Regions from separate parts of the Paenibacillus sp. sg306046 genome, predicted to be linked through region 3. Evidence: riboswitches for the same ligand, from Rfam matches in the RefSeq annotation. Region 3 holds a riboswitch; each other region holds the start of a gene.
The links. Region 3 has a riboswitch for cobalamin ahead of AC6ROY_RS01650 (ABC transporter substrate-binding protein). Riboswitches for the same ligand answer to the same signal wherever they lie in the genome.

Region 1 (10,649 bases), on a different contig from region 3:
AATGAATGCATTGTTTAACCACTTAGAAAAATCCATTCCTGACATGAATTTATCGAGCAAGAAAGAAATTATAAACAAATCTACATACGCCAATTGTTTTGTTGAAAGTTTGAACTTGTTTCGAGTTTAATTGAACTTCAGTTTTATACGATCTCATTTAAACTCATCCCTTATGTCTTTTTTGTATTTTTTCAAACCGTATATTCTACAAGAAAAAACATGGATGATTGAGATCAAATCTTGAACCATTTCTTCTATTGTCCATACATACAAGATGATATTTTCACACACATTTGTAAATGTTATTGTTTGCTGTTGATCACCTCCCTTGCACAAGAATTTGGTGCATAGCGCCGCAACAAACAACTCATGTTCGATTATAGCGTGAAATCCGGCATACTCCAATTCATTTCCTGCGAATTTATCAAAATTTTAATTCCCGTCACGATTGGGCAGACCCGATTTGTCCAGCCACGATGTGGCAGACGCGAGCCGCAGCCCGCCATCGCTGTCGGACAGCTCCAGCAGCACCGGCCGCTCCTGCGGGTTCCGGTTTGGCGTATGAATCGTCAGCAGCAGCCGTCCGGCGAAATCCCGGAACAGCATGCCATGCCCGCCGTCCTCCCGGTAAAACGGCTCGGCATCATGCGTCCACGGCCCGGTCACCAGACCGCTGAGCGAGCGGGCGATGCCCATCGCGTACCCGCGGCTGCCGTGACTGGACCAGAGCATCACAAGCTCGCCGTTCGCCAGCCGGTGCAGAAACGGCCCGTCCGTCACATATTGGCCTTCCCGGCCCGGCAGCGACCACCCGGATTCCGAGGCGCGGAACAGCAGCACCGGATCAGCCGCTGTGCCGTCCAGCTCCGGCGTCAGCTCGACCGCATACATTTCACCGTCCGTAACCTGCAGCCATTCCCGGCAAAATACCATCCACGGCTTGCCCGCTTCATCGACATACAGCGTGCCGTCCAGACATTCCCAATCGACCGGTGTAACCGGTTTCTCTCCATGCAGCGTAAAAGGCCCCTCCGGCCGGTCCGCCACCAAAATTTGCGTAGCCCGTCTGCGTTCCTCCGACTTAAAGGAAGCGAACATATAATAGCGGCCGTTGTAGAAATGCACCTCCGGCGCCCAGTAATGATGATCGGCCCAGAAGCCCTCCGGCGCTCTGAACGCAGGCAGCGGTCCTTCCCACTGCTCCAGATCACGGCTGCGGTAGCAGTCAAAGCCGGACGGCTTGCCCGACCAGACGACCGCCCCGTCCGAGCCGTATAACACATACACTCCCTGCTCCGGTACAGGCAAAATAAACGGATCGCGGAAATTGATGTCCGCTAATCGCACCTGATTCAAGCACAAGTCCCCCTTTGCCGCTGTTCAGCTAACCGCCGGTATTCCCGGCGCTCCGAATCAGCCCGGCATTCAATCGGCGGCTGGCCCAGCGTTCCTGCACGCGCAGCCTCCTGCGCGCTGCGTAGGAGCGCGTCGCAATTAAGCCGCACGACCGCCCTGCCATCAGACTACGACGAAGAGCGGCGCACCGTCAAGCCCGTGCGCCGCCAAGCTCGATGACCCGGCTGCACAGCCGCTCGACCAGCCGATGCTCATGGCTGATGACCACGACGCCCATCCGCTGCTGCGCGGCCCGTTCCAGCACCGCATGCCAAATTTGCGCCTGGGTTAGGGCGTCCAGCATCGTCGTCATCTCGTCGGCGATCAGCACCCGCGTCTCCTTGCGGAGCGCCCGCGCGACGCAAAACCGCTGCAGCTCGCCGCCCGACAGCTCGTTCGGCCACCGGCTGAGCCAAGAGGACTCAATGCCCAATGCATCCAGCAGCCCAGGCTCAGGCTCGCCTCCCTCAGCCAGGATGCGCTTCATCCGCCAGCGCGGATTCACCGCCTTCTCCGGGTGCTGGAATACGAGCTGAACCGGGCGGTAGCCGGTTGTCGGCAACGGCTGTCCGCCCAGCGTCACCCGTCCTTCCGGCGGACGCTCATAGCCGGCCAGCAGCCGGGCCAGCGTCGATTTGCCGCAGCCGCTCGGACCGACCAGGCCAACAACCTCGCCAGGCTCAACGTGCAGGCTGACCTCGCGCAGCAGCCAAGGATGACGCTCCCCGTAGCGGTATCCGATCTGTCTCGCTTCAAGTCGCATGGAAGCAGCTCACCGTCCCTTCTCGCAGCTCGCGTACTGCGGGCCGCTCGGCCGTACAAGCTGCGTCGGCCCGTTCGCAGCGCGGAGCGAAGGCGCAGCCGGGAGGCAGCGCGTCAGCCGGAGGCTGAGAGCCGCGGATCGGGACGAAGCCGTGTTGCGGTAGCGCCCGCCACAGCGCCTGCGTATACGGGTGGCGCAGCCGCTCGCCGGACCCGGTAAAATCAGCGACCGGGGCGACCTCCACCACCGAGCCGGCATACAGCACCGCTACCCGGTCGGCGACGGTCAGCGCCGATTCAAGGTCATGCGAGATCAGCATGACGCCACAGCCCTCGTCGGCCAGCTCGCGGAAGCGGCCCAGCGCTTCGCTGACGACGGCCGGGTCCAGGCCCGGCGTCGGCTCGTCGGCAACGACGAGCCGCGCGCCGCTGACCGTCGCCGTCGAAACCAGCACGCGGCGGGCCATGCCGCCCGACAGCTGGAACGGAAACAGCCGCGCTGCGGCCGCCTTCAGCCGGTAGCGCTCAAAGATGCTGCGCTGCGCTGCGGCCGGATCGCCGGTCCGCACCGCATCCCGCACCTGACGGCCGACCCGCATCAGCGGATCGAGGTACTGCACCGATTGCGGGACAAGCGCGATGTCCCGCCCTCGCAGCGCCTGCTGCCGGGCTGCCGTCAGCTCCTCGCCCTGAAAGCGGAGACGGCCCGAAACGCGGGCATTGGCTGGCAAAATGCCCAATATCGCATGGGCCAGCAAGCTTTTGCCGGAGCCGCTGGAGCCTGCAACCGCGACAATTTCACCGGCCCCGATCGACAGGCTCAAGCTGCGCAGCGCCTGAACCTGCCGCTGGCGGAAGCCGCGCGTATATTGGATAAAGGCTACGGACAAGCCTTCGACTTCAAGTAAAGACAAGCAAATCCCCTCCTTTCGGGACGCTGTGTGGATGCTGCTGCGACGCTCCTTTTGCTCCTACAGCAACGCTCCTTTCGCATCTGCTGCGCCCCGCTACGCCCCGGCCTGCAGCCGTAGACGGCCGCCGCCGCTTCGAGCCGGGCCGGTTCATTCATGCGCCCGCTTCGGGTCAACGAGCAGGCGCAGGTTATCGCCGAGACGATCGAAGCAGCGGACAACAAGCAGCAGACATAAGCCGGGAAATAAAGCCAGCCACCACAAGCCTGTAGACAAGTACCTCATCGACTCCGACAAAATAATGCCGATCGCCGGTTCATGCGGAGATAAGCCCATCCCGACAAAGGTGACGGCCGCCTCATGCAAAATCGCATGCGGAATGATCAGCACAAGTCCGACCAGCAGCTGCGGCACCAGATGGGGAAATATATGGCGGGTCGCGATCCAGACCCGCGACCGCCCGAGCTGCCGCGAAATTTGCACATATTCCGCAGAGCGCAGCTGCAGCACCTCCGTCCGGATCAGGCGCGACAGGCTCGGCCAGTGCGTGAGCGCTACGCCGATGATGACCCCTTTGGCGCCGCCGCTCAGCACAAAGGCAATCAAAATCAGCGTCACCAGATGCGGCACGCTGAGAAACAGGTCGATCAGCCAGCTGACGACACGGTCCGCCGCCCGTCCGAGCGTCGCCGCCGCCAGTCCAAGCAGCGCGGCAATCAGTACGCTGACGACGCCTGCCGTCAAGCCGACCTTGATGCTGAGCGCCAGCCCCTTGAGCGTTCGTGTCAGCATGTCCCGCCCCAGCCAGTCGGTGCCAAACGGATGACTCCAGGACGGCGCAAGATTGCGCAGCTCCAGCTGCGACACCAGCTGTCCGCTGTCCAGCAGCTGTGCGCCAAGGGCAACCAGCAGCAGCAAGCCTCCGGCCGCTATCGCCGAGCTTAGCGCCCGTTGACGGCCATACAGCCGGCCGGGCGCGAACCCGGCGGACGATAGCGGCTCCAGCGCAGCGCGTGCGCCCTGCGGAAGCTCTGTTGTCTGCTTCTGCTTCTGCTTCATAGCCGGGCCTCCTCCCGAATTCGCGGATCAATGAGCCGGTATGCCAGATCAGCGAGCAGATTGCCGATAAATACAAACGTAGCGCTGAACAGCACGATGCCGAGCAGCAGCGGCACATCGCCCCGCAGCCCGGCCTCAACGGTCGCTTGGCCCAAACCCGGATAAGCAAATACTTGCTCCGCCAGCACTGCCCCGCCGAACAGCTCGGAAAAAGACGTAAACTGCAGCGTCACCGCAGGCAGCGCCACATTGCGCAGCCCATGACGCCAGAACAGCGTGAATCCCCGCTCCCCGCGCGCTCTCGCAAATAAGACGTAGTCGCTGTCCATCACCTGAATCAGCTTTTGCCTCGTATGCAGCGCGATGCTGGATATGCCGACCACGCTCAGCGTCAGCGCAGGCAGCAGCATATGCCGGATGCGGTCGGACAACGTAACCTGCTCCGCCAGCACCCCCGCAGGAACACCGAGGCCGACAGGAAACCAGCCGAGCCAGACGGCGAACACCAACAGCAGCAGCAGTCCGAGCCAAAACGTCGGCGTAGAGGACAACGTATAGCAGTACCAGCGAATCAGCCGGTCCAGCCACGTATCCTTCCGCATCGCCGCCAGCGCGCCAGCGGCGAACCCGACCAGCCCCGACAGCGTCCAGGCCGCCAGCATCAGGGCGCTGGAGCTGAGAAAACGCTCGCCGATGACCTCCAGCACCGGCTTGCGGTACATCATGGACTCGCCGAAATCTCCCTGCAGCAGCGCCGCCACCCAGTTCAGGTAACGCTCCAGCGGCGGACGATCCAGGCCCCAATAAACAGCAATCGCCTCGCGCTGCTCCGGCCCGACCTTGAGCAGGTCCGCGCCCACATAGGCCTGGATCGGATCAATCGGCGAATATTCGACCAGCATAAACGAAATCGCGCTGACCGCCGCCAGCAGCAGCGCCAGCCGACAGCCTTTGCGCCCTATGTACGCAAGCAGACGGGCAGTCGCTCCATGGCGACCGCCCGACTGTCCGCGCTCTGGCTTGTCCGCCGGGCGGGTTATTTCGTCCATCGCCATTGCTCGATGTTATCCGTAACCGGCCAGCCGTGACCATGCGGATGAATCGGCTGCTTGCCGATATCCAGACCGTTTTTCACCAGATACAGATGGTCGATGTTAACGAGCCATGCCCATGGCGCGTCACCCTTGGCGCTCAGTCCGGTTTTGCCGTCCCATTGCGCCTTCTTCCAATAGTCCATCGCATCCTTCTCCGTCGTAGCCCGCAGCGCCTGCGTCATATAAGCCTCAACCGTGTCATTGCTGTAATACCCCGGATTAAAATATTCAACCCCTTTATATTTCGCGCTGTAGACATGATACATTTCGAGCGGATCATGGCTGCCCCAGCCAAACATGACCGGATTGGCATGCATCTGCTTTTCAATTTCATCCCAGCTTTTACCCTCGGCTTTCACCTGAATGCCGATCGGCTTCAGCATATCGGCCGCCGCAATCGCCAGCGATTGGCGTGTGACATCGCTCGCCGGGTAAATCAGACTGAATTGCGCCTTCAGCGCGCCCTTCTCACGAACGCCGTCGCCGTCCGCATCTTTCCAGCCGTCCGCCTCCAGCAGCTTTTTCGCTCCTTCAGGATCGGCGTCCGGAATAACCGCCTCCGGGTTAAACCACGGCAGCCCGTCGTTGACCGTATAAGCCGGCGTCCCGTGACCTTCCAATACGCCCTGCACAATCGCCTTGCGGTCCAGCGCCCGGTTGATCGCCTGACGGATCGACAGCTCGGCAGTCACGTCGTTGCCGATCGGATAGCCCTCCTTCGTTTTGCCGCCGGATTTCACATAAGGGAGCATAATGCCCCGGTTATCCACGGAATGCGCCGCTACCATCTGCATCCCGCTGACCGACTGTTTGCTGAAGGCCGCAGGGATATACGCGATATCCACCTTGCCCGCCTTCGCCGCCGCATAGGAAGCATCCTCGTTCAGAAACAAAAACGTCAGCTTCTTAAAATACGGCTTCGCGCCGTAATAGTCAGGGTTTGCCTCGACGATCACCTGCTGCCCTTTGTCCCACTGGACAAGCTTGTACGGGCCGGACCCGATCGGCTTGGACGCATAGTCCTTGCCATGGGCGTGCTTCGGCACGATGCCCGTGGCGACAAGCATTTGCGCAAAGGTTGATTGCGACTCCTTGAGCTTGAATTGAATCGTATAGTCATCCGGCGTTTCCATCGACCCAAGGTTCGTGAGGTCAATCGCCGAACCGCTTTTACCGGCGGCTTCGAACGTATATTTCACATCGGCAGAGGTTACAGGTTTCCCATCGGAAAACTTGGCATCCTTGCGCAGCTGTACCGTCCAAACAAGACCATCCGCACTCAGCTCATAGCCGGTTGCCAGATCATACCCGATTTTCATCTCATGGTCGCGCTTTAACAAGGTGCTCTGGAAAAGCGGCGAGCCATACCGGCCCCAGCCTGTCGTCGGATCAAAGCCTGTCTCCGGTTCTCCCCCTACAGCGAGCATCAATTGCTCCTGCTGCGCGGCCGAGCTGCTCTCCGTCGCTTGCCCCGGCGCCTGCGGCGTCGGCTTGGCCGTACATCCGGCTAACCCGATTGCACAAATCAAGCCGGCCAACCCTAATGAACGAAAACGAAACCTCACGACCGTACCACTCCCTTTTTCTATACAAGTAACATGAAATATAAAAATAGTAACACACTCGATAGACAAAGTCACTAGATTGTGATATGTTTCAAGTAAATTTGCTTTACAGAGCCAGGTGCCTTTGCCAGCAGCAAAGGGTAACAGGGAATCGGGTGCAACTCCCGAGCGGTCCCGCCACTGTAACCGGAAAGCGTTCTCTCTGCATGCCACTCGGATATGTGATCCGGGGAAGGCGAGAGGCCGCGTTGATCCGGGAGCCAGGAGACCTACCTAGCTTCTGCACACCCGTTACCCTTCGCGGAAAGGAGAGGTGTACGAGCCACACAGCAGCGGTCGCATGCCAGTGATCGTTATTTGTGACGTTATCGTACCGGCAGCCAACTCCGAGATGGATTGGCTTATTTGTGTTTTGTATGGGTAATTTGTTTGGCATGGGCGATTTATGTAAGTTAAAGGTCGATGTTTAGCAGTTCCTGTTTATGAGGTTCCTTAACGAAACGGAGGATGTACAATGAAACGGAAGAAGCTGGCCGGTACGCTGCTTCTCATTACAGGCTTTACGCTGTATTTGCTGCTCAATGAGCCGCAAACCGCCAGCGCCATGCATATTATGGAAGGCTTTCTGCCTCTGGGCTGGGCGATTTTCTGGTGGGCGATTTTTATTCCCTTCTTTATACTCGGCCTGCGCGCCTTGGTCCGCATTACACGGGAAACTCCGGAGCTGAAGCTGATGCTCGGCTTGGCCGGAGCGTTTACGTTCGTGCTTTCGGCGCTGAAAATTCCGTCCGTCACCGGCAGCAGCTCGCACCCGACAGGCACAGGGCTTGGCTCGGTCATGTTTGGTCCGCTGCCGATGAGCGTGCTTGGCTCGATTGTGCTGATGTTCCAGGCGGTGCTGCTCGCCCATGGCGGCGTGACGACGCTGGGCGCCAACGCCTTCTCGATGGCCGTAGCCGGTCCATTCGTCGGCTATGCGGCCTACCGCTGGCTGATGGCGGCGACAGGCAAGCAAAAGCTGGCCATTTTCACCGCAGCCGCGCTGGCTGATCTGAGCACCTATGTCGTCACATCCCTGCAGCTGGCGCTTGCTTTTCCGGCGGAAAGCGGAGGCATGCTTGCTTCCTTCGCCAAATTTGGCGGCATCTTCGCCATCACGCAAGTTCCGCTGGCGATCAGCGAAGGGCTGCTGACCGTGCTGATCTGGAACTGGCTGCAGGCGCACAGCACCGAGGAGCTGTCGCTGCTGCAGCGGGCGATGAAAGGAGGACGCTCCCAATGAAAAGAAGCACCCAAAACTGGCTCATTTTGATTGCCGTTGTGTTGCTGGCCGTGCTGCCGCTGCTCTTTGTCCAGGGCGAATTCGGCGGCGCCGATGGCGCAGCCGAGGAAATGATCGGCACACTGGCTCCGTCGTATGAGCCGTGGTTCTCCTCCTGGTTCGAGCCGCCGGCCGAAACCGAAAGCATGCTGTTTGCGCTGCAGGCCGCGATCGGCGCGGGCTTGATCGGCTACGTCATCGGCTTGCTGCGCGGCAAGTCGCTGCAGCATGGCAAAACCAACGACTCCACCACCGGCTCCAACTCTACCGCCAGCGGCAGCAAGAACCGCAAGCGCCCCGACTCCGCCCATTTATGATTCGCCGGATCGACGCGTATGCGTATTCGAACAGACTGCGCTCCGTCTCCCCCTTGGGGAAGGCCGGCTTCGCAGCCGTTCTTTTTTTAGTGTCCTACACCGCCCACCCAGTCGTGCAAGCGGCCGTGTTCGTCTGGATGGGGTTCGGCATTGTCGGCCACGCCCGCATTCCGCTGCGATTTTACGCCGCCCTGGTCGGTGTCTCCCTGCTGTTTTATGCGGCCAGCCTGCCTGCGCTCGTGCTGGAGCTGGATCTGGCCGCCGGTCAGCTGTATGTATCCGGCAGCGGACTTGCGCGTGCGGCAGGCTTGCTGTGCCGGACAGCGGCCTGCTTTTCGGTGCTGGCCTTCCTCATTTTGACGACGCCGGCTTCCAGCCTGTTTCAGGTGATGGACAAGCTGCGGGCCCCCCGGCTGGTGACCGAGCTGATGCTGGTCACGTACCGGTTTATCTTTTTATTCGCCGATACCGCGCAGGAGCTGTACGAGGCGCAGCAAGCGCGCGGCGGTCAAACGGGCTTCCGCGGACGCATCCGCGATACTGCGGTGCTGGTCGGCCGTCTGTTTGCGAAAACGATACAGCGCTACCGGGGCTTGTCGCACGGGCTGGCTGCCCGCGGCTTTACCGGGGACATCCGGCTGTCCCCGCTCGGCGGCGGCCGTCCGGTCCCCCGTCGGCTCTTGGGGGAAGCGGCGCTTGGACTGGCCGCGCTGCTGGCGCTGCAGGGCTGGCTGATCTGGAAGGGGCTTTTCTGAAGATGACGTATATTTTGGAAACGAGACAGCTCGTGCATCAATACCCCGGCGCGGCACTGCCTGCGCTGGACGGGCTGGAGCTGCTGCTGCCAGCCGGAAAAAAAATCGCCATCTGCGGGCATAACGGCTCCGGCAAATCGACTTTTTTTCTCCACGCGATCGGCCTGCTCCGTCCCGGCTCCGGCGAGGTTCGCTGGCACGGACAGCCGCTGTCCTACCGCGCGGCCGAGCTGAAGCGGCTCCGGCAGCAAATCGGGCTCGTATTTCAAGACCCGGAGCAGCAGCTTATTTTGCATACGCCGTATGAGGACATCGGCTATGGGCTGCGTAATGCGGGCATGTCCGAGCCGGACATCCGGGAGCGGACCGTCCGCACCCTCGCGTCGCTTGGCCTGGAGGAGCTGGCCGACCGGCCGGTTCATCAGCTCAGCCTGGGGCAAAAGAAACGCGTCTCCCTCGCCGGCGTGCTGGCGCTGGAGCCGGAGCTGCTGCTGCTGGACGAGCCGACCGCTTACCTGGACCGGCTGTCCGAGCGCCAGCTGCTCGCCGAGTTGGAGCGCGTCCATGCCAGCGGCGTCACCGTAGCGATGGCGACGCATGATATGAATCTCGCCTACACGTGGGCGGACTGGGTCGTCGTGCTGGACCGGGGCCGCTGTCTGCTGGCCGGTACGCCGGACGATGTGTTTGTCCGGCGGGAAGCGCTGCTGGCGCTCGGACTTGAACCGCCGCTGCTGCTTGAGCTGTGGCAGGCGTTGCCGGCGGCGCTGCGCGGTGATGCGCCGCCGCCCCGCAGCGCGGAGCAGCTCAAGCGGCTGCTCGCGAAGGCGGACCAAGCGACGGGCGCTGACACGCCGAGGTGACCCGCGGCGAAATGAGCGCAGGTGAAACTTCAATCCCGTACAGTCCCTGCAAATGATCCTGAATGTCCCGCGTGCTTCCACCTTTGGCGTACATCGCCGTGATTTGATCCTCAACGCCCGTACTGTCTAACCAGAAACGCAAATAGACCGCCCTGGTCAAGGTAGCGATCTATGTGCGCCGTAGAACCTATTGAAGCCTACCGCCCTTTAAAAGCGGCTATTGCTGGGAGAGTCGTGTTAGTAGCACGGCTCTCTTTGCATTGTACGCTGTCTCTGGCTATATTATAACACGTAGCCTATGAACACGTCACATAATATGTATCAGGATGTTGAGATAAATATGCAACATCCTGATATTTTTCCTTTAAAGTGTAAAATATTACAAGCGTCAAAGCCCCCCTACTGAACCTCCCTCATCTTGCTGGCCGACGGCAGAAACAGCACAGCCGCCACGTTCAGCAAAGCGATGACGAAAAAGCCGACAAATACGGCCTGGATGCCGCTGACCAGCTCCGCATCCGTGTTTGCGATCAGCTGGCTGTTAAACAGCACCCCGAAAACCGCCACGCCCACGGTCTGCCCAAGCGATCGCATCAGCGAGCTGGTC
Region 2 (10,649 bases), on a different contig from region 3:
AAAGAACCCCCCGTACACAATCGGATGCTCGCTCACCTCATCGAAGCCTGCTTCCAGCCACCATGCCCGGGACCGTCCGCGATCATGATTGCCCAAAATCAGCGTCTTGTAGCCGTTCAAACGCGAGATGATCGCTTTCGTCTTCTCCGCGTTCAAAAATGAAAAATCACCAAGATGGAACACACGGTCAGCCGGACCTACAACCGCATTCCAGCGCCCGATCATCGCCTCCGTCATCTCGCCGGCATCGGCAAACGGACGCGACTCGAAATCAATAATTCCCTGATGTCCAAAATGGTGATCGGAAATGACAAATACGTTTGACATCGCGCAACCTCCTCTTTGTGGTTATGTATCCAGCATAGCAAATAATGCGCGCGTGTACGAATGCTTCAGGTTGACGGCCGCCTGATTTCGGATGTCCAGCGTCTCGACAATTTCTCCCCGGTACATAACAGCCACCCGATCGCAAAGCTGCTGGGTAAGCCGCAAGTCATGCGATATAAACAAATAAGCAAGCTGCTCCTTCTGCTGAATGTGCTTGAGCATGCGCAGCATGGAAGCCTGTGACAGCCGATCCAGACTCGCCAGCGACTCATCGAAAATAATGACGTCCGGCCGCACAGCCAGCGCCCTGGCGATACATACCCGCTGCTTCTGCCCGCCGCTCAGCTGCTCCGGCCGCCGCGACAGAAAGGAAGCGTCCAGCCCGACCCGGTGCAGCAGCTCCAGCACCAGCTTCTCCGCATTGGCCTGCTCGTCCGGGAAGTAATTGCGAATCGGCTCGGCCAGCACTTCGCCGACACGCATCCGGGGATGCAGCGAGGAAGCCGAATCCTGCAGCACCAGCTGCACGCGCTTATACAGCTGCCGCTCCCCAAGCCGCTTGTCATGAATGAACTGCCCCGCCAGCGCAATCCGCCCCTCTGTTAGCGGCTCCAGGCGCATGATGAGCCGGGCCAACGTGCTTTTTCCGCTGCCGCTTTCGCCGATCAGCCCGACAATTTCTCCCGCCCGCAGGCTCAGGTTAACGCGCTTCACCGCCTGACGGGACGCGCCATGCTCCCCTTCCCATGCGTGCAGTTCATCCGACCGCCTCGCCGCCGTGCCGCCAAGCCCCAGCCGGGCCAACCAGCCGTTCTGGCGCCGGCGTGACCTGCTGTACCCCGCCTGCGCCGGGTACGTCTTGGATACTTGATACAACTCCAGCAAGCTCATCCTCTCGCTCCTTCCGCCTGCATCGTAACGACGCGGCTTGCAAATCGGCGAATGCTCTGCTCATCATGTGAAATCAGCAGCACCGCAAGCTTGAATTGCGCCTGCAGCTCGGCCAGCAAAGCCAGCACCTTGCCCTCGTTAATAACGTCCAGCGCTGTCGTCGGCTCGTCTGCAATCAGCACGGCCGGTCCGGTGCTGACCATCATCGCCAGCAGCACTCGCTGGCGCATCCCCCCGCTCAGCTCGAACGGGTACGCCGACAAGATCGCCTCGGCATCGCTGAAGCCGATCCGGCCGAGCAGAGCTTGCATATGCGCCTCCATATCCCGACGCCGCCACGCCCGCTGCTGCTTCAACGTTTCCGCCATCTGCTTGCGCACCGTGCGGATCGGATCAAGGCCATTAAGCGAATGCTGGATCAGCAGCGCCACCTCATCGCGCCGCAGCTGCTGCCAGCTGCGCTCCGTCGCATGCGTCATATCCCGGCCCTTGTAGCAAATACGGCCGCCCGTCAGCTTCAACCCGTCGCCGAGCAGCCCGACAAGCGCGTGGGCGGTCATGCTTTTGCCGCAGCCGCTTGGTCCGACCAAAGCAACCGTCTCACCCGGATACAGCTCCAGCGACATGCTGCGGACAACCGGCTCCCACCGTCCCGCTTCGTAGCGGGAAATTTCCAGCCGTTCTGCGCGCAGCAGCGGTTCGCCTTTTATATCCGACTCTGACCTGTTACCCACCCTGCACCTCCTTCGGCCCGAGGCTGTCGGGCTTATTGAACCGCTCCCCGACGAGCTGGCATGCGAACACAAACGTCACGATGGCCATTCCGGGGAAAATCATCACGTGCGGAGCCAGCTGAAAATACGCGGTTGCGTCGTGCAGCATCACGCCCCATTCCGGTGTCGGCGGCTGCGCGCCCAAGCCAAGAAAGGAAAGCCCGGCGATGATCAGCACGATTTTGCCCATATCGAGCGTGCCGTACACGGCAATCGGGGCCGTAATCTGCGGCAGGATATAACGCCTCATGATGCGCAGATGCGAATTGCCGGCCATCCGGGCGGACAGCAGATAATCCTCACGGCTGACCTTGAGCACCAGACCGCGAATGAACCGCACATAACCGGCCCATCGGACTACGAGGATCGCCAAAATCATATTCGTAAAGCCGGGACCGAGAATGCCGACAATCGCCAGCGTTACGATCACATCGGGAAAAGCAAGCGTAGCGTCCAGCAGCCGCATGACCGCATGATCGGCGCGTCCGCCGGCATAGCCGGTCAGCAGCCCGAGCGGCAAGCTGATGCACAAGCTCAGCGCCAGCACGACAAAAGAAGCCGTCACCGTCGTACGAATGCCGTACAACATGCGCGACAATATACACCGCCCCAAATGGTCGGCGCCCAACGGGTAAGTCCCGCCGGGGGGAGCCAGCCGATGGGCCAGGCTTACCTCCAGCGGGTTATGCGGCGCGAGCCACGGCGCGAGCAGGCCAAGCAGTATAATGACTGCCAACAGACCGCCGCCGAGCAGCAAACTGGCCCTGCCGGGCCGGATGAAAGTCTTCCCGAGCATGCCGTTCCTCCTAACCTGCCCGCAAGCGCGGGTCCAGGTACACCTGAATCACATCGACGAGCAGTTGAATGACCACAAACAGAAATGAAGTAAACACGACGTACCCTTGAATAACGGGATAATCCCGCGCCGTAATCGCTTCGATCATGTATTTGCCCACACCGGGCCAGGAAAAAACCGATTCAACAATCACGTCCCCGCCCAGCATAAATGCAAAGCTGATCCCAAGCATCGTCATCATCGGCATAATGGCATGCTTGAAAATTTGAAAAATCAAAATGCGCCCGCGCGACAGCCCTCTCGCCCGCGACGCCTGAACAAAGCTTTGCTTGCTTAGCTCCAGCATATTGGTGCGCAAAACCCGGCCGTACACCGCTCCCAGCGTCAAGCCGAGCGTCAGCGCTGGCAGCAGCAGATGCCGCCAGCTCCCGCGTCCCATAGACGGCAGCCAGCCCAGACGCACCGAGCCTACATAGATCAGCAGAAAGCCGATCCAGAAGGATGGCACCGAAGCGCCGAGCAAGGCAAGCCACCGTCCCAGCCGATCCGGCCAGCGGCCCGCAAACACAGCCGTAGACACCCCAAGGACGCAGGTGACCAGCAGCAGCACAAGCAGACCGCCCAGGGCAAGCTCAATGGTGGCGGGAAGCCGCTTCAGCAGCTCCTGCATAACCGGCTCCTTGGACATATACGACGTTCCCCAATTCCAGGTAAACACATCGCTGAGCCAGCGCATGTACTGAACACTGAGCGAATCGACAAGCCCCAGCTCTTCCCTGAGCGCGTTCAACGCCTCCTGGGACGCCGGAATATTATGAGTGGTCAATAAAATACGCGCCGGATCGCCGGGAGAAATCCGCATCAAGATAAAAGTAAGCGTCGATACGCCGTACATCACCAGCACAAGCTGTACGACGCGTACTAGCCAATAACGCAGCATGCCTGGTTCCACCTTTTATCCGGCTATATCGACCTGAGCGGTGATGTAGTAATATTCGATCGGATGCGGAATAAAGCCGGTCACACCCTTTTTCACCCCAAATACATTGTCCGGATGCACGATAAAGGATTGCGGCAAGTCCTGGTTAATCATCGTTTGCGCCTGGACGGCGAGCTGGTTGCGCTTCGCGTTATCCGAGGACGCATTCAGCTGATCCAGTATGCTTGCCAGCGGCTCGGAAGCGTAGTGGCTGACATTGGATTCGCTCTTCGGCTGATAAAAAATATTCAGGAAATACTGCGGGTCGCCCGTATGTGCCGTCAGCATGCTGTACATCGCCAAATCCCAGTTCGGCTTGCCCAGCTCGGCATCAATATTTTCGACCTTGCGGATATTGACCGTCATGCCCTGCTTGAGCAGCCCGCTTTGGATAACCTCCGCCATGACGGACAGCTCAGGCCGCTGCGGGAAAGTCAGCAAGGTCGCTTGAAACGGCTGGCCGTTTTTCTCCCAGATGCCCTTCGCATTTTTGCTCCAGCCGTCAGCCGTCAGCAGCTGCTCGGTCGTTTGGCCGGCAGCCTGCTCCGCGACTTTGCCGAATGGCAAAATATCCGGGAACGGCCCCTTCGCCTTCGTGCCAAAGCCGCGCATAATCGACTGAATAATCGCCTCGCGCGGAATAGCCTTATCAATGGCCTGACGGTTCGTGCCGACCTTAAACAACGTGGAATTCATATTAAACAGCACCATATGGGTACGAACCGACGGTGCGGACAGCACCTCCAGCTTCTGGTTTTTCTTGACCAGCTCCACACTGTCGATCGGAATATCGGTTGCTGCATCGACCTCACCGGCCTGCAGCGCCATCAGGCGAGCCGTACCGTCGGTGACAAACTTCATCACGGCGCCGGCCAGCTTGGCAGGCTTGCCCCAATAGGCGTCATAACGCTCCACAGACAACGAAACGTCCTTTGTAAACTGCTTGATTTTGAACGGCCCCGTCATCGCCGGGTAGCTGCGCTCGTTGACCATGCTGGCCGTATCCAAAATAATGGCGCTCGGATCGGCCAAACTGGAAATCAATGCCGCATTCGGCTGCGTCGTCGTAATGGTCAGCTGATCGGGCGCCGACGCCTCGATTTCCTTCACCATCAGCAAGCCTTTGGCGAGATGGCTGTTCTGGATCGAACGGAGCAGTGATGCTTTGACCGCTGCAGCATCCATCTTCTTGCCATTATGAAACGTGACGCCCGGCTCCAGCTTCAGCGTCCAGGTCGTAGTATTATCCTGCTTCCATTCTTTCGCAAGCCAGGCGGTCGGCTGCAGCTTCTCGTCGAGCTTGATCAGCGTCTCGCCTGCGCCTGAACGCATCACATCCCAGCTGTTATCCCCGTGCGGGTCCACGCCGGTCGGATTCCATGTATAGGCCATCGTTAACGTCTTGCCTGTCTGAGTCTCGGCTCCTGCCTGGTCTGCAGCGTCACCAGTCTTGCCTGCCTCGCTGTTCCCTTGTCCGGCCTGTGTGCAGCCTGCAAACAGCAGCAGCAGACTCAGCAGCAGGAGACCGAGCCCCGCACCTCTTCGTTTATTGTAAGGTTTCCGCATAGCTTGTCTCTCCTTCATTTTCTTTCATGAACGTGGGCTTGAAACCAAAATTAAAGCTTGATTAAACAAAGGTTTTGACCATACATGTACAAAAAAAGCATCCCCGACGCTGGAGAAGCCGTCAGAAATGCTTGCTGGAATCGACGTCTGCGCCTGTATGCCCCATTGTCCTGCCCGAACAACAGATGAAAGGCCAGCCTCTTCACCATCCGCATTGCCAACCACCTCCCTAAACACCGTAGGTCAAACAGTGATGTCAAAATAGGCAGGTCTCCTGACTTGGGGCATCGCTCCCACACCTTCCCGGCGTGCAGCCAGTGGCGTGTTTGTGAGAGGAAGGTGCTGCTTGCGGCAGCGCCCTTTACAGTGGCGGGTCCGTGTCGGCCTTGCACCGAACTTCCCTTTTAAGCGGAATCAAAGCGTCCTTCACTTTGGTCCCGCACCTATTTTCGATCCTATTCAATAAATAACAGCTGACGGTTGCGCACCGTCTCTGAAGCTGAACCATCTTATGTTAAGCTTGAACACATGTTCTGTCAATATAGGAATGGCCGCAGCATCAGCGGCGGGGCGCAGCCGGGAGACGTTCCCCACGGTTAATGATCCCGACCCCCTCGCGGCATACGCCGTACGGCTCCCATGGACAGGACGCGCATATCCGGCCAATATCGTCCGGCGCCATCCGTTCAGCCAGCATCGCCGTCACCTCCGACCAACGAATCGGCTGCTCCAGCTTCAGACCGAGCCGCTGCACAACCAACGCATCGCGCACATGTACGCTCTCCCCGCGGCAATGATCCGGCTTGTCCTGCGGAAAATGGGCGCAAATGTCGTCCGGGCCTTCGATCATAACAATTACCGTCTCCGGCTCCACACGAAGCCGCTCATAGATGGCCGTCATATTTACACAGAAGTCCTCTGAATATCCCATGCCGCGAAATCCCAGCAAACAAAGCAGATGATGCCCGCGCAGCCGGATCATCGTCTCACTCTCCTTTTGGTTCAAATACATAAAGCCGACCGTTCATCGCCGTTCCGAAGGAAGGACCCCGATAGCCTCTGCGCCGCAGCTCCCTGCGCAGCTCCATCATCAAGGCGGCATGGCTTACAATCAGCACATCCCCTTCGCCCTGAGCGAAAATATCATCCAGCATCAGCTCCACCCGCCGACGCACGTCCCTGCGGCTCTCCGGGAACAAGCCCGGCAAGATGTACCAGGTCAAGCGCAGCAGCAGCATCCAGACGAGCACGTGCAGACGCCGCTTGGACATCCGGTGAAAGTCCGGGTAGGCGACCTCTCGCAGACGTTCCGTGATGACCATCGGCCCTTGGTAAACGTGCTTGGCCGTCCTGATCGCCCGCTCCATGCTGCTGACATAGCAGCGGCTCCAATTGATGTCCCGCAGCTCCGTCTGTCCCAGCTCAATGTCTGAGGCGTCATAGGTCTGAAACCAGTTATTCATCTCAGCCGGACTCAGGAAGCCTGAGGTCGGCAACGCATGCTTCACTTTATAATGGCGGATCAAGCCAATTTTCATCGTAAAATCCCTTTCCCTGCAACGCTGTGCAATCCATTAGGGGAAATGCATCCCGCTTCCAGTATAGCAGAACCTTAGCCGCTATTCGCGTCCTGCTTGCGTAGAACAAAAAGACCGTCGATGATTTGCTTCGCCCAGCTACGGACGAGACAAAAACCGATGGTCGGTGTGAAGGACGCAGGACCGAAAGCTTGAAGGGATAACTTCAGCCTAGTCGCCAGGTAATACCGGCTTAATTAACGATACGACCGGTTACGGTACGAATCGCTGGTGAACGAGGAAATAAACAAAAGGATCGCCGTCAGGATATGCATGATCATGCCCACAAACGGAATCCAGGCAATCAACGAAGTCAAAATGCCGACAATGCTGCCGATTTTAGGCCCATATTCCCTGAGCGCAAATGCGAGGGTCACTACATGCAAAACAAACATGATTGCCAGAGGCATATAAGCCCAACTAATAACAATTGTCCCGCCGATAAACGGAATACCGAGTATTGCCTCCAGAATTGCAGTGATCAGAATAAAAATTTGAGATAGTCTCATCGAAACCAGTCCTTTGCTTTTTTAGTATCATTACTTGAATGATACGGGACTACTTCCTTCAAGTTCCATACTTGATCGGTTTGGGGCAGCCACCCGCATGCAACCGCTTAACATTCCGAGCACGGAAAGCAAGCTGCATGCCGCGAACATTTACTTGGCGTCCAGCCTAAGTACATCTTCTTTGTAGGCTCGCAGCTCAAGGACACCGGCGGTATCGCCAACAAATCCACTCACCTTGAGCCGCTCCCCGGACCGGATACCCTCCAGCCCCTTGGCGGCGATGACGATCTCCCCGGTGGCGTCCTGCAAGCGGACAATATGGCGTTGGCCGGAGCGCGGCAGCGCTTCCGGTTCGCTTGTTATGACGACGATCCCTTCTACTGAAACAGGCTGCTCCAGCATATGCCGGGCTTCCAGCACCGACATCAGCGGATACACGTCCGCTTTGGGCTTTAACACAACGGTATCTGTTTGGGCAGCGGCGACTACAGGTTGATTCCAGGCAAACAGGGAAACGAGCGGAGCTCCAGCAGCATACGCGCGCTGCATCCATGTATATTGAACAGACGGCGGAAGTACAGCGACCAGCAGCAAGGCGAGCAGGAGCAGCCAACACGCATATATTTTCACAACGGGATTCACCTGGATCGTCCCCCTCCGAATGTAACCTTCCTCACCTACCTCTTTATCATAAGTTGTGGATGTTAAACGAGGTCGCGGGTTATGTTAAGTCATTGTTAACCAAAAATGGGGGATCGTAAACCAAGCTTTCCTTTCGCAGTTTTTTCACCACCGGCCATTATGAAATGCTTTAACTAACACATAACACAGGCGCAATGCGCCCGTGCTGGTGTCTGCCCGTAGGAGATGAGGATTAGGGCTTCTTATAAAAAGTCACGCCAGGTCTGCTTCACGCCGCACCTCAGGCGGACTGCAATATTTTTTCCAGCAAATTTTCCTTAATCATCTTGATTCGCTGCTTGACGTAAAAATCGTAGCTTGCTCCCTTGAGTTGACTGACGGGCACCTGTAGATCCGTATCGTTGTCCACAATTATCAGCGACCCGTTGTCGAAAAACTTGAACGTTAAATCCACCCATGTTCGCCCGACCGCGTTCAGAATCTGCTCAATTTGCTGCTCACTTACATACTCGCTGTTTTCCAGCATGACACGTCTGAAATGATCCCGCTCGATAAATCTGACATTAACCGCACTCATTGATCTACACCCCTCTCAAACTAGGAACATTTGTTCGTTAAATCTATTATATCATATTTTTAGTTCATGTCAACATTTTACAGAACTAACGTTCCTATTTAAATCAGCTTGCTGTTCAACGCTCCTTGACAAGCATCCTTCGTTTTCTTACAATAAATGAAACCAAATGGTTTCCTATTAAACTTCTCAAGGAGGCATTCGCCGTTATGTCATCACCTGCAAACCAGCCTGTCCCTGATATTCGTAAAACCGTACTCCTTCAAGCGCCCGTCCAGCGGGTATGGGACGCTGTCGCCACGTCCGCGGGCATCGCCGCCTGGTTTATGCCGAACAGCTTTGAGCCGCAGCTTGGCTTTGAATTTACGATCCAATCCCCTTACGGCACCTCGCAATGTCGGGTAAAGGAAATCGACCCGCCCAATCGGCTCGTCTTCACCTGGGGCGACGAATGGATTATCTCGTTTCATTTGGCTGAGCGTGAAGGCCAGACTGAATTTGCACTGACGCACTCCGGCTGGGGCCATGCCGAGGATGTCATCGCGCAGACGGGCATGAAGCACGGCATGGTCCGCGACCGGATGGATCAAGGATGGGAGCAAATTATTCTCCAGGCGCTGCGCAATTACGTCGAGGCTTAGCCGATGGATGGCCCTGCGTCCAAACACGACGTATTTCAGGCCATCGCTGACCCGACCCGGCGCAAGCTGCTCCAGCTGCTCGGCGACCAGGAGCTGCCCGTCAACGCCATCAGCAGCCATTTCCCGATGACCCGCACAGCGGTGTCCAAGCATTTGCGCATTTTGTCCGATGCCGGATTGGTCAGCGAGCAGAAGGTCGGGCGCGAGAAGCGCTACCGGCTGCAGCCTGAGCCGCTGCTGGAGCTGAAGCGCTGGCTTGCTTACTACGAACGATTCTGGGACAATCGGCTGTCTGTGCTGAAGCAGCTTGTTGAAACCGACGCAGACAGCGGCGGACAGACGGCGGCGCCTTGGCCGGTCACGCGCGGCGAGTAAGCCGCCTGGCCTCAACGAACCTGCCGGCGACGAGCGCTTTTCCGACTTCCTTTCCTTAACAAACAAGCCGCCTCCGCATCGGACCGGACAATCATCCGTGATGCTGGAGACGGCTTGTATAAGGATTGAGGAGCATGCAGGACCGGTCACTCAGAACCCGTCGTAGCTGACAAATTCACCGACAGGCTTGCGGTAGCCGCGCGGACGCTGTCTGGACGTATCCTCCTTGCCGAGCGCGATCAGCAGAGCGGGCACGTGGGTATCGGGAATATTCAACGCTGCACGCAGCGCCTCCGGATCAAAGCCGATCATCGGACACGTGTCCCAGCCCTGATCCTTGGCAAGCAGCATAAACAGCATTGCGGACAAGCTTGCATTACGGATTGCCTCATCCTGCATAAAACCTTCGCCGCGATCCGTATAGAAGCTTTGCACCGATTGCACCGTTTCATCATATTCCCGTTGGTCAATGACGCCCAGGCTCAGCAAGCCTTCGTTCAGCTTCGCCACATCCTGATAGGCGCCTTTGTTCCCCAGTACCACGATCACCGCGGAGGCGCTGCTGACTTTGTATTGCTTGTATGCCGCCTCGTATACTTTCTCCTTCACCTGCGGATCTCTGACCGCAATATAATGCGTATGCTGCAAATTAAATGCCGACGGAGCAAATTTCGTCAACTGGAACAGCTCATCCAGCTCCCGGTCCGAAATTTCGACGCCGGGGATAAATTTATTAGCCGATCTGCGGGCTTTCACCAAGTCAGTTAATTCACGGGCCGTTGTCGTCATCCTGCATCTCCTCCAAAGTTAGGCTGCTTATTACGCCATTAATATCTTGAATTAAAGATAATTGATTAGGCGTTCTTTGTCAAGCACAAACCAAAGAGCTGCCCGGGCCACCCCCGGAGATCAGCAAAAGAACCTTCACAACCACCCCTACGTGGAAATGAAGGCTCACTTTATACGAAAATCATACAGCTTGGCAGGGGCTGAAAGTCA
Region 3 (10,649 bases):
AATTCAGCAGGATAATCGGGCCGTAGGGCTGATCTCCATGATTTTGTCCGTTTCGCTGTCGTATGTGATCGGGGCCAGCGTGACTTAATTTTTGCAGCGACGAGGTGTTCGGCGTGAATTATTTATGGGGAATTTTGCTTGCGCTTGCGCTTGTTTTTTTGGGCGCGGGCGTTTACTATTTTATTAATTATGCGTAAGGAAGCGAGTCCGGTGTTCGCTTGACGGACGCCGGGTCTGAGGAGGAATGAAGGTTGGCTCATCCGCAGGATCAAATTTGCCCATGGTGTCAAACGGAAATTAGTTGGGACCCGGAGATCGGACCGGAATCAGCCTGCCCCCACTGCTTGAATGAGCTGGGCGATTACCGCAGCATTCCCTTGAAGCCGTTCGAATCGTCTGCCGAGGAAGATGAGGATGAAGACGACAGCTTGGATGACTACGAGGAGTTCGATGAAAGTCAGCTTGAGGGGCTGGACGATTACGAAGAAGGCGCCCAGCGGCTGCTTGACCAGCAGGAGGAAGCGCCGGAATGCCCGGCTTGCCACAGCTTCATGCTGCTGGCGGGTGTCCAGCCGGCTGCGGCTGCGTTCCAGCCGTTTGTGCATCAAGCGGCCGGTAAACCGCTGCTGACCGCCGGATTTACCGCGCAGGTGTATGTATGCCCCTCCTGCTTTAAGGTGGAGCAGCTGTTGTCGGAGACGGATCGGCTGGCCATGATACAGCTGCTCCGCGAGGTTGGCGGCACGGCATAGCTTGGGTGACGAACAGGAACAGCAGGGGCTATCCTTGAAGTGTTCGTATGACAGGCAACGTCCCGCTTTCCAAACGAAAGGATCTCAAGCTCTACTGCAAAGTGGAGGATGAGATCCTTTTTTTGCCCTCTGGTCATGCATTCCCCGGAAATGGGGTACGTTAACTAACACATTCCAAGGGGATAGGGTTGAGGGCATGCATACCGGATCGAAGCAATTTCCCCCGTTTGGCGCACGCGTCAGGGGCGAGGAAGCAGGCAGGCCAAGGCCATGGTCTGATCAGGAGAGCCAGCAGCAGGGAAGCGGCCGACAAGGTCAGGAGGCGGGCGGTCGCTCCCGCAATCAGGGCGGGCGGCTCGACGGCCAGTCCAAGCTGCTGCTGGCGGTAAACGGCTTGTTTTCCGCGGGCAACGCGTTGTCCGGTACATTTGTTCACGTCTACTTGTGGAAGGCCAAGCACGATTTCACTGTTATCGGCTGGTTTACGCTAGTTCATTATATCGCGATGGCGCTCACCTTCTGGCTGGCTGGCAAGTGGGTGAAGGAGCGCAACAAGATGAACTGCTTGCGGGCCGGAGTGGCCTTCTCCGCGCTATTTTACATGCTGGTGCTAGGGCTTGGCGAGCGAGCGGTTGCTTATTTCGCGCTGCTGGGCGCGGTGCAGGGGATTGCGGCCGGATTTTTTTGGCTGGCCTTTAATGTCGTCTACTTCGAGGTGACCGAGCCGGACAGCCGCGACCGCTTTAACGGATGGGCGGGCTTGCTGGGTTCAGGGGCCGGCATGATCGCGCCGTGGATTTCCGGCTTTTTGATCGTTCGGATGGACGCGGTGCAAGGCTACCGTCTAATTTTTACCTTATCGCTTATTGTGTTTGTGCTGGGGGCGATCGTCAGTTTTTTTCTGAAAAAACGTCAGACGGCAGGTTCATACGAATGGCTGCTGACCTGGAACTGCCTGCGGCAAAAGGATACGGCTTGGCGGCCGGTAGGGCTTGCGCTCGTTGCCCAGGGTGTGCGGGAAGGCGTGTTTGGATTTATGATTGGGCTGCTGGTGTATGTGCATACCGGCAATGAAATGAAGCTTGGCAACTTTGCGTTCATTTCTTCCGCGGTGGCGCTTGTTTGTTTTATGCTGGCCGGAAAATATTTGAAGCCGCGATTCCGCAGGCAGGCGATGCTGATCGGAGTCGTGATGCTGGTGGCCATTTTGCTCCCGTTTTTCTGGAAGGTCAACTTTACGACGCTGCTGATGTTCGGGGTCGGGGCGGCGATTTTTTATCCTTTGTACGGCATCCCGATGACGACGATTGTGTTTGATCTGATCGGCAAGGATGAGGAAAGCGCAAAACGCCGCGAGGAATATATCGTGATGCGCGAGCTGGCGCTGAATGCGGGCCGGCTGCTCGGCACGTCGCTGTTTATCGCGGTTGTGTCGCAAACCAATTCACCGCTGATCATGAATCTGCTGCTGCTCGTGGTGGGCAGCTCGCCGCTGTTTGCTTATTATTTTATGCGCAAGGCGGAGGCGGCCTGAGCAGAGCCGAATATCTTGACAATCCCGCTCCCGTCCTTAACAATTAAACCGATAGCAAAACGGATATTTATTCCAGGGCAAGGACGGGAAGGGAGCAGTTGCGAGATGAACAGACGAGCATTGATGGTAAATAGCATAACCGAGCTGATCGGGGATACACCGGCGGTCCGGGTCCGCAGGCTGACTGGGGAGCAAGACGCGGAGCTGTACGTGAAGCTGGAATATTTTAATCCGAGCGGCAGCGTGAAGGACCGTGCGGCGTACAATCTGATTTTGCAGGCGGAGCTCGCGGGCAAGCTGCAGCCGGGGGCGACGATTATCGAGCCGACGAGCGGCAATACGGGGATCGGACTCGCGATGAATGCGGCAGCCAAAGGGTATAAAGCGATTCTCATTATGCCGGACAATATGAGCAAGGAGCGCATTAACATTTTGAAGGCGTACGGCTCCGAAGTGGTGCTGACGCCAGCGGCCGAGCGGATGCCCGGCGCCATTCGCAAGGCGCAGGAGCTGCGGGACCAAATTCCTGGAAGCTTTATTCCGCAGCAGTTTGAAAATCAGGCGAATCCCGATATTCACCGGATAACGACAGCGCCGGAAATTGTCGAGCAGATGGCAGGCCGACTGGATGCCTTTGTCGCCACCTCCGGCACCGGCGGCACGATTACCGGAACCGGAGAGGAGCTGCGCAAAGCATGGCCTGAGCTGCAAATTTACGTCGTGGAGCCGCAAGGCTCGCCCGTGCTGTCCGGAGGGGAGCCAGGCCCGCATAAGCTTGTCGGGACAAGCCCCGGCTTCGTGCCGGCGATATTGAATACGTCAATTTATGATGAAATCGTACAGGTCAGCGACGACGATGCGCTGCGCACGATGCGGCAGCTAGCTAGCCTGGAAGGAATTTTGGTCGGCCCGTCTGCGGGCGCTTCCGTCTGGACGGGGCTGCAGGTTGCCCGCAAGCTTGGCTCCGGCAAGCGGGTGCTGTGTATTGCGCCGGATACAGGCGAACGGTATTTGAGCATGGATATTTTCTAAAATGGCGCATAGCGCGGCCTGACGGCTTGCTTGCTCATCGATCGACCCGGTTTCCTCGGAGGGAGCCGGGTTTTTGCTGCGGGGCGAATGGTTCATCGCGATGATATCAGGGGAATCTCTCTGAAATGATTTGAATATTTATTCATTATATTGTATAATAATAATTATCAGGACGTTCGAAGCGTCCGCAAGCCTTTCCCTGGGAGGGACCTGAGATCATGAAAATTGCTTTGCATAACGAATTGCCGTGCGAGGCGCACGTTCGTCAATTGATCGCAGCTATGGCCGGTCAGGCATCTGTCCTGCAAGCCTTCGAATATGATACGCTTCGCCACGGCGGCAGCCCGGTGATCGCAGCTTATGATCAGGACCGTTTGGTCGGTCTTGGGATTTGTCAGGATCAGGATTACAACGCTGCGGCTTTAAGGTTTGCCATTCTGCCCGGCTACGAGGGACGTGAGTTGGACACCTACATGAGCAAGCTGCTTAAGGTGGCTGCCCGGCCCGCTCCGGCGGCTGTTCACGCCTGCTTGTAAGGAGCTTCACCCGGCCTCCGCTCAGGAGGCTTTTTTTTCTTTACCAGCACCCGTCGTTAGGTGTAATATGGGGAGATAAGCAAAAGCGGTTGAAGCTTTATGCTTGGATGTATGACCTTGGGTCAGGAGGATGAATTCATGGAACAATTCAAAATGAAAATTCTTGAGCTGCTGAAAGAAGATGCGCGTCGTAGCCCTGCACTGATTGCAACCTTGCTGGGGGCGACGGAGGCGGAGGTGGCGGCGGCGATCAAGGAGCTTGAGGAAGCGAACGTGATCGTGAAATACGCAACGGTCGTGAATTGGGCCAAAGTGGACAATGAAAAGGTAACGGCTTTAATCGAGGTACAAATTACGCCGGAACGCGGCCGCGGCTTCGACGCGATTGCGGAACGGATCTACTTATATCCGGAAGTGAAATCCGTCTACCTGATGTCGGGCGCCTACGATCTGCTCGTCGAAATCGAAGGCAAGACGCTCAAGGAGGTCGCTTCGTTTGTCTCCAACAAGCTGTCGCCGATTGATCGGGTGTTATCGACCAAGACGCACTTTATTCTAAAAAAATATAAGCAGGACGGGGTCACCTTCGAGGACCATGAGGATGACCATCGTCTGTTAATTTCGCCGTAAAGGACGCTGAGAACGATGATAGAGCAGAAGCAAACAGAGGGACAGTCCCCTCGTTCCCGATCCCTCAGCAGTTATTTGACCCCGGTCGTTCAGCAGATACCTCCTTCAGGCATCCGTAAATTTTTTGACCTGGCCGTGGGCAGTAAAGATATTATTTCGCTCGGCGTCGGCGAGCCGGATTTCAGCACCCCGTGGCATGTGCGCGACGCTTGCGTGTATGCGCTGGAGCGGGGCAATACGAAGTATACGCCGAATTCGGGGTTGCCGGAGCTGCGTGAGGCGATTGCCGACTATTTGCATAGCTCGTTCCAGGTGGAGTATGAGCCGAAAGACGAGGTGCTTGTCACAGTAGGGGGCAGCGAGGCGATTGATCTGGCGCTGCGGGCGCTTGTATCGCCGGGCGATGAGGTGCTGGTGCCTGAGCCGACGTATATCACGTATTCACCGATTGCGAAGTTCAGCGGCGGCGTGCCTGTCGGCATCGAGACGTTCGCCAAGGATAAGTTCAAGCTGACGCCGGAGTCGTTGAAGGCCGCCATTACGCCGCGTTCGAAGGTACTGATTTTGTGCTACCCAAGCAATCCGACCGGGGGCATCATGACTTACGACGATTGGCTGCCGATCGCAAAGCTTGTGGAGGAGCACGATCTGCTTGTCATTTCCGATGAAATTTACGCTGAGCTGACTTACGGGCAGAAGCACGTCAGCTTCGCCTCGATGCCGGGGATGCGCGACCGGACGATTTTGGTCAGCGGCTTCTCCAAGTCGTTTGCGATGACCGGCTGGCGGATGGGTTATGTGTGCGCGCACCGCGAGCTGATTGCGGGGATGCTCAAAATCCATCAATACACGATTATGTGTGCGCCGTCTATGGGTCAAGTGGCTGCACTTGAGGCGCTGCGGAACGGGATGGAAGAGAAGGACCGTATGGTGGAGTCCTACAATCAACGCAGACGGCTCGTTGTCCAGGGCTTCCGGGAGGTCGGTCTTCCGTGCCATGAGCCTCAGGGCGCGTTTTATGCGTTTCCGTCCATACAGGCAACAGGTCTCACTTCCGAGCAATTTGCGACCCGCTTGCTGCTGGAGGGCAAGGTGGCGGCAGTTCCCGGCGACGTATTCGGACTCGGCGGAGAAGGCTTTCTGCGCTGTTCTTACGCCTATTCGGTCAGCCAGCTGACGGAAGCGTTCGACCGGATTGGAAATTTTATGAAAAAAATGTGATTCGACAAAAAAAGCCATTTTCAAGTTCTCCCAAAACTGGTATGTTAGATACATGGAAGTTTCATAGGTTTAATCATTTATGAGGCTTTTCTTCTATGGGTCTAAAGATTCGGGAACTGGGAGGGATGAATTATGGCTTTTCCGGAATATCGGCTTCGGCAGCACCTGCAAATCGGATGGATTCATGAGAACGAAAGCAAAGCCAAGTGGATGTTTGGAAAACGAAATGCAACCTCATCATCTGCGTCCTTAGAAGATGACATTTACCGGCTGCGCAAGGAGCTGGAAGCGCTCGTTCAGGATGGCAGCAGTTTGACTTCTCCCCGAGTGGTCGAGATTAGTATGGAATTGGATATTAAAATCAATGAATATATGAAAGCACACCGTAGAGGCCGCTGAGAAGCGGCTTCTTGCGCGTTGCGGGGAAATGGGACGGTGATGCCGGAACCGGCGTAACAGCTATAGGAAGACTCGTAGAACACTCGATACCGGGAGTGTTTTTTTTGTTGGTTGGGTAAGCTAGGCTGATCCATAGTGAAGAGCCGGCGGTCATACATTCAGCTGATTTTCAGCCAAGTTTCATCGTATGCTCATCTTGATGGATTACAGTAGAGGTAATTCGATGGGGAAAGGTGCGGTTTGATGAAGTCTAACAAGAAGGTATGGATTCCGGCCATTGTGGCGGTTGCGGCAGCGATCGCGCTAGTCGTGTACGTTTACTTCATGTCGGCGCCTCCGGGCGGCGGCGGCATGGGCGGTATGCGACCGCCTGAAGGTGGCGGGGCTGGAGGCGGTGGAGGCGGTATGCGCCCGCCGACAGGCGGCGAAGCGGGACCAGGAGGTATCCAGGCGTGGTTCAAAAACATAGGCACGGTTGCTGTAGGCTTGGGCGCGGTCAGCTTCTCCTGGTTCTGGTTCAAGAAAAAGCTGAAATCTCCGTCGCTGCTGGTGCGAAAAGCGGGGAAGCTGCTGTACGCGGCTCATAAGCTGCTGGGCTGGCTGACGCTGCTGGCCGTTGCAGCTCATGGCGTTTATTTTCTCATTGCGAAGCCGGGGAGCCGTGATATTTATTCCGGCCTGGCCGGATTTGTGATTCTGCTGACGCTCGCCGGGTACGGTCTGTTCCTGAACAAAATTCGCAACAAATGGATGCGGGTGGCGCATCGCACGCTCGGTATATTGTGGGCTCCGATTTTGCTGCTGCATGCGGGTGGATCAGCGATCGTGGCGGTTATAGCGAGTCTGGCGTTATGGGGGGTGGTATGGCTGCTGGAGAAAAACAAGCAGGGCGTCGCGAGGGAAAACACAGCGTGAACATGAAAGCTCGCTGCAGAGCTTTTGCCGGACAGCCTTCGGCTAGTGACAGCAAGCAATCGGTCGGTCGCTTTAAAGGAATAAGCATCCTATCCAAAATAGGCGTGCTTATTCTTTTTTTCAGTTCAGACCGCTCAAGCGCTTTCTGCCGAAATAATTTTGATCCGAAGGAATCCGATATGGTAAGATAGGTCGATGAGAAGGTTAAGCGGATTGCATACTTAGCTGACAAACTTGTCGGATGGAGGGAACGGGTCTTGAGGAAAGGATGCTGGCTGCTCTGTATAGGCTTGCTGCTGGTGCTCGCGGGCTGCGGCGGACCGAAGGCGGATGTGCCGATGTTTATGATCTCGAAAACCGGAATTCCGGGCGAAGTGGCGGAGAAGCTGCAAACGGCGCTTGTTGCCAATGTAGGGGAAACGCCAACCGTGTCGATTTCGGCATCGCCGATGTTTTCAATGGAAAAATTAATCGTTGAAATTGCTGCTGGGGAAAACGGGATCATTGTCGTTCCAGGCGAGCAATTCAAGGGTCTGGGGATGCAGGGAGGCTTCGTGCCGCTGGATGAGCTGGCGAGCGCGGCGGACTTCCCGGACGGAGTGCTGGAGGTTCCGATCGAGGATCGGGACAGCAAGTCTTCGAAGGCGGCGGACAAGCCTGCTCCCAAGCTGGAAAAGCATCTGTATGGCATTCCGCTGGAACAGACGAAGTGGTTTACGGAGCTGAAGCTGAATGGCAAGGATTTGTATGCGTTTATTCCGCAGAATGCGAAGGATATTGAGAAGGCCAAGCTGGTGATGAAGCACATTGCCCAGAAGTAGCGGATCGGCTCGGACCGACGTAATGCGACAAGAGCTTGCGAAGGCTTGGCTGACGGCTATAAACAAATGGTATGACATGAAATACGGCACGGGTGCCCGGAGACGACACGGCAACGGAGAAGTCTTCGGGTTAAAAGGGAAGCCGGTTAAAATCCGGCGCGGTCCCGCCACTGTAATCGGACGATAAGCTCCCCACATGCCACTGTCGGCGCGGCCAGCGACGATGGGAAGGCGGGGAGCCGGCAAGGAGTCCGTAAGTCAGGAGACCTGCCCGCCGCCGGTACGGCTAGTTCCTTTCGAGGAAAGGGAGCGGCAGTGACAAGGCGGTGACTGGTTGGTCGGCGGGTAAAGGATGCCCGAAGACGGACCGGCGCGTAGAAGTCTGTCCTCTGCTCTGGACTTTGGTCCGCAGGCAGAGGTTTTTTTGTCTGGCTTTTGTTGTAAACGGGGGCATGCCAGGGTGGGATCAGCTTAACGAAATGCACAAGGTAGGAGTGAGAATAAGGATGGATCATCTGTTGAAAAAAAGAAGCCGCAAGCTGCTGAACGCTGTGCTGGGCTTGGCGCTCGCGGCAACGCTTGCCGCTTGCGGAGACAAGGCTCCGCCGACCAATGCGCCCAACCCCGGCGTATTGGTCGATCCGCCCAAAGCGGAAAGTGGCGCGCAGCAAGGCGCAGCGCAGACGAAGCGAACCGCTTACCCGCTCAAGGTGACGGATGCGACGGGCAAGGAGTTTGTGTTTGAGAAGGCTCCGGAGCGGATTGCGTCCACTTCGCCGAGCGAGACGGAGATGCTGTTTGCGCTTGGCCTGGGCAGCAAGGTAGTCGGGGTATCCGATTATTGCGATTATCCGGCTGAAGCGAAGAGCAAGCCCAAGCTTGGCAGCATCACGAAGCCCAATGAAGAAGCCTTGATCGGCGCGGGTGCGGACCTGACGCTGACCGGGGTGTCGATGAAGCTGCCGACCGTGGAGAAGCTGCGGGAGCTGAAGGTCAATTTGTTCCAGGTGCAGCCGAAGACGGTTGATGATGTGATGAACAATTTGCTGCTGATGGGGCAAATTTTCGACCGTCAGGCGGAGGCGCAAAAGCTGGTCGATCAGATGAAGGCGGACCGGCAGCAGGTCGTTGACGCGGTGAAGGGGCTGAACCCGGAGGAAAAAAAGAAGGTGCTGATCGAATTTTCTCCAGGCTGGACGGTTGGTTCCGGCGAATTTCTGAGCGAGCTGATCGACATCGCGGGCGGCATCAATGTGTATGCGTCGGAGAAAGGGTATGTCAAGCTGAGCGAGGAGAAGGTTATCGCCGAAAATCCGAAGGTCATTCTTTACCCGCGTAATCTGATTGATGACAGCTCGAAAAAAACGCTGGATCAGCTTATTCGCGAGCGCAGCGGCTGGGAGAAAATCGACGCCGTGAAGGACGGCAGGCTGGCCGGCGTGGATAAGGATACGACAGTTCGTCCCGGTCCGCGAATTACGGAGGGCTTGAAGGAAATTGCCAAGGGCATTTATCCTGAATTGGTGAAGTAAATGAAAAAAAAGCTGATCGGCTGGGGGCTGGCTGCGCTTGGACTGCTGCTGCTTGTCGTTACGATCGCGTTGTCGGTTGGCTCGGTCCGGGTGCCGTTTGTTCATGTCTGGAGCATTCTGCTTCATCACTTCCCAGGCATGGACGGGCGGGTTGAAGCGGCTTGGCCGGCTTCCTCGGAGCAGATCGTCTGGAAGGTGCGGCTGCCCCGGATTGTGCTCGGTATGCTGGTGGGGGCGGCGCTTGGGCTGGCCGGCGCGGCCTTCCAGGGCGTGCTGCGCAATCCGCTGGCTGATCCGTACACGCTGGGCGTGTCCTCGGGAGCGTCCGTCGGCGCTTCCTTTCTTATTTTATTTGGACTGCAATATGCGCTGGGCGAATGGAGCGTGCCTGCGGTTGCCTTCTGCACAGGCGCTGTGTCGCTGCTGCTCGTGCTGCTGCTGGCCCGGACGGACGGGAAGCTGAAGATCGAGACGGTTATTTTATCGGGTGTGGTGCTGCAGGCGTTTTTATCGGCGATCGTGTCCTTGATGGTGTCGATGTCCAAGCAGGTGATTAATGAAATTATTTTTTGGCTGATGGGTAGTCTCGCGTTGCGCGGCTGGTCATATTCGCTGCTGCTGCTCCCGTATTTGGCGGCGGGGCTGCTGCTGCTGCTCGGCTATGGCCGGGCGATGAATTTGTTTGCGCTCGGTGAACGGCAGGCCGCCCATCTGGGGGTGCCGGTGGAGCGGACGAAGCTGGTGGTGCTGGTAGCTTCGACGTTAATTACGGCGGCTGCGGTGTCGGTGGCCGGAGTTGTGGGCTTCGTCGGGCTGCTGGTGCCTCATTTGCTGCGGCTGCTGGTCGGCCCCGATTACCGCTTGCTGCTGCCGCTGTCCGTCATCGGGGGCGCGATTTATGTGCTGCTGGCCGACACGCTGGCCCGGACGCTGCTGGCGCCTACCGAAATTCCGCTTGGTGTCGTAACCGCATTTATGGGCGCTCCGTTTTTCGCGTATTTGTTGAAGCGGCGCAAGCGACTGGCACGTGATCAGGGAGCTTGAGCGGGCAGGCGCACGCGGGGCAATCGGAGCATTAAGCGGCGGTTCATAGTGGTCGTGGTAGCCTGGGCCAGTCAGAGGCAGCCACAAGGAGCAAAAGGGAAGCTACCAGGGGAGCCAAAGGCAGTCGGAGACGGGGAAGCTGGTCAGAAATGAGTAGGCGGACAGAGCGGCTTCGTGTCAATGAAGAGGTTCAGCTGAAGTCCATCAGAGGTGCGAAGGGGGCGGAGGAAGCC

Region 1: it holds a riboswitch for cobalamin, as region 3 does, so the genes downstream of both, AC6ROY_RS13760 (energy-coupling factor ABC transporter permease) here and AC6ROY_RS01650 (ABC transporter substrate-binding protein) in region 3, are expected to answer to the same signal.
Region 2: it holds a riboswitch for cobalamin, as region 3 does, so the genes downstream of both, AC6ROY_RS18255 (ABC transporter substrate-binding protein) here and AC6ROY_RS01650 (ABC transporter substrate-binding protein) in region 3, are expected to answer to the same signal.

The regions. Positions count from the first base shown of each region.
Region 1 covers NZ_JCAMRT010000012.1:19,343-29,991, reverse strand. Annotated here, with positions in the region: partial or broken gene AC6ROY_RS13800 (RNA-guided endonuclease InsQ/TnpB family protein) at 1-157, opposite strand, end outside; partial or broken gene AC6ROY_RS13795 (IS607 family transposase) at 154-255, opposite strand; gene AC6ROY_RS13790 (glycoside hydrolase family 43 protein) at 433-1,347, opposite strand; gene AC6ROY_RS13785 (ABC transporter ATP-binding protein) at 1,547-2,158, opposite strand; gene AC6ROY_RS13780 (ABC transporter ATP-binding protein) at 2,148-3,071, opposite strand; gene AC6ROY_RS13775 (ABC transporter permease) at 3,219-4,127, opposite strand; gene AC6ROY_RS13770 (ABC transporter permease) at 4,124-5,182, opposite strand; gene AC6ROY_RS13765 (ABC transporter substrate-binding protein) at 5,164-6,786, opposite strand; cobalamin riboswitch at 6,886-7,077, shown strand; gene AC6ROY_RS13760 (energy-coupling factor ABC transporter permease) at 7,301-8,068, shown strand; partial or broken gene AC6ROY_RS13755 (energy-coupling factor ABC transporter substrate-binding protein) at 8,065-8,343, shown strand; gene cbiQ (cobalt ECF transporter T component CbiQ) at 8,421-9,179, shown strand; gene AC6ROY_RS13745 (energy-coupling factor ABC transporter ATP-binding protein) at 9,182-10,042, shown strand; partial or broken gene AC6ROY_RS13740 (transposase) at 10,050-10,163, opposite strand; gene AC6ROY_RS13735 (MDR family MFS transporter) at 10,442-10,649, opposite strand, start outside.
Region 2 covers NZ_JCAMRT010000018.1:74,609-85,257, reverse strand. Annotated here, with positions in the region: gene AC6ROY_RS18280 (phosphoesterase) at 1-327, opposite strand, end outside; gene AC6ROY_RS18275 (ABC transporter ATP-binding protein) at 349-1,218, opposite strand; gene AC6ROY_RS18270 (ATP-binding cassette domain-containing protein) at 1,215-1,952, opposite strand; gene AC6ROY_RS18265 (ABC transporter permease subunit) at 1,945-2,787, opposite strand; gene nikB (nickel ABC transporter permease) at 2,798-3,727, opposite strand; gene AC6ROY_RS18255 (ABC transporter substrate-binding protein) at 3,743-5,332, opposite strand; cobalamin riboswitch at 5,580-5,794, opposite strand; gene AC6ROY_RS18250 (DUF1284 domain-containing protein) at 5,892-6,314, opposite strand; gene AC6ROY_RS18245 (histidine phosphatase family protein) at 6,319-6,870, opposite strand; gene AC6ROY_RS18240 (hypothetical protein) at 7,107-7,418, opposite strand; gene AC6ROY_RS18235 (single stranded DNA-binding domain-containing protein) at 7,569-8,060, opposite strand; gene AC6ROY_RS18230 (hypothetical protein) at 8,341-8,637, opposite strand; gene AC6ROY_RS18225 (SRPBCC family protein) at 8,844-9,275, shown strand; gene AC6ROY_RS18220 (ArsR/SmtB family transcription factor) at 9,279-9,650, shown strand; gene AC6ROY_RS18215 (nitroreductase family protein) at 9,801-10,439, opposite strand.
Region 3 covers NZ_JCAMRT010000001.1:391,383-402,031, reverse strand. Annotated here, with positions in the region: gene AC6ROY_RS01700 (DUF350 domain-containing protein) at 1-88, shown strand, start outside; gene AC6ROY_RS01695 (hypothetical protein) at 252-752, shown strand; gene AC6ROY_RS01690 (MFS transporter) at 949-2,286, shown strand; gene cysK (cysteine synthase A) at 2,392-3,318, shown strand; gene AC6ROY_RS01680 (hypothetical protein) at 3,537-3,854, shown strand; gene AC6ROY_RS01675 (Lrp/AsnC family transcriptional regulator) at 3,993-4,484, shown strand; gene AC6ROY_RS01670 (aminotransferase class I/II-fold pyridoxal phosphate-dependent enzyme) at 4,500-5,705, shown strand; gene AC6ROY_RS01665 (aspartyl-phosphate phosphatase Spo0E family protein) at 5,838-6,104, shown strand; gene AC6ROY_RS01660 (hypothetical protein) at 6,348-7,019, shown strand; gene AC6ROY_RS01655 (hypothetical protein) at 7,277-7,840, shown strand; cobalamin riboswitch at 7,914-8,129, shown strand; gene AC6ROY_RS01650 (ABC transporter substrate-binding protein) at 8,347-9,372, shown strand; gene AC6ROY_RS01645 (FecCD family ABC transporter permease) at 9,373-10,416, shown strand.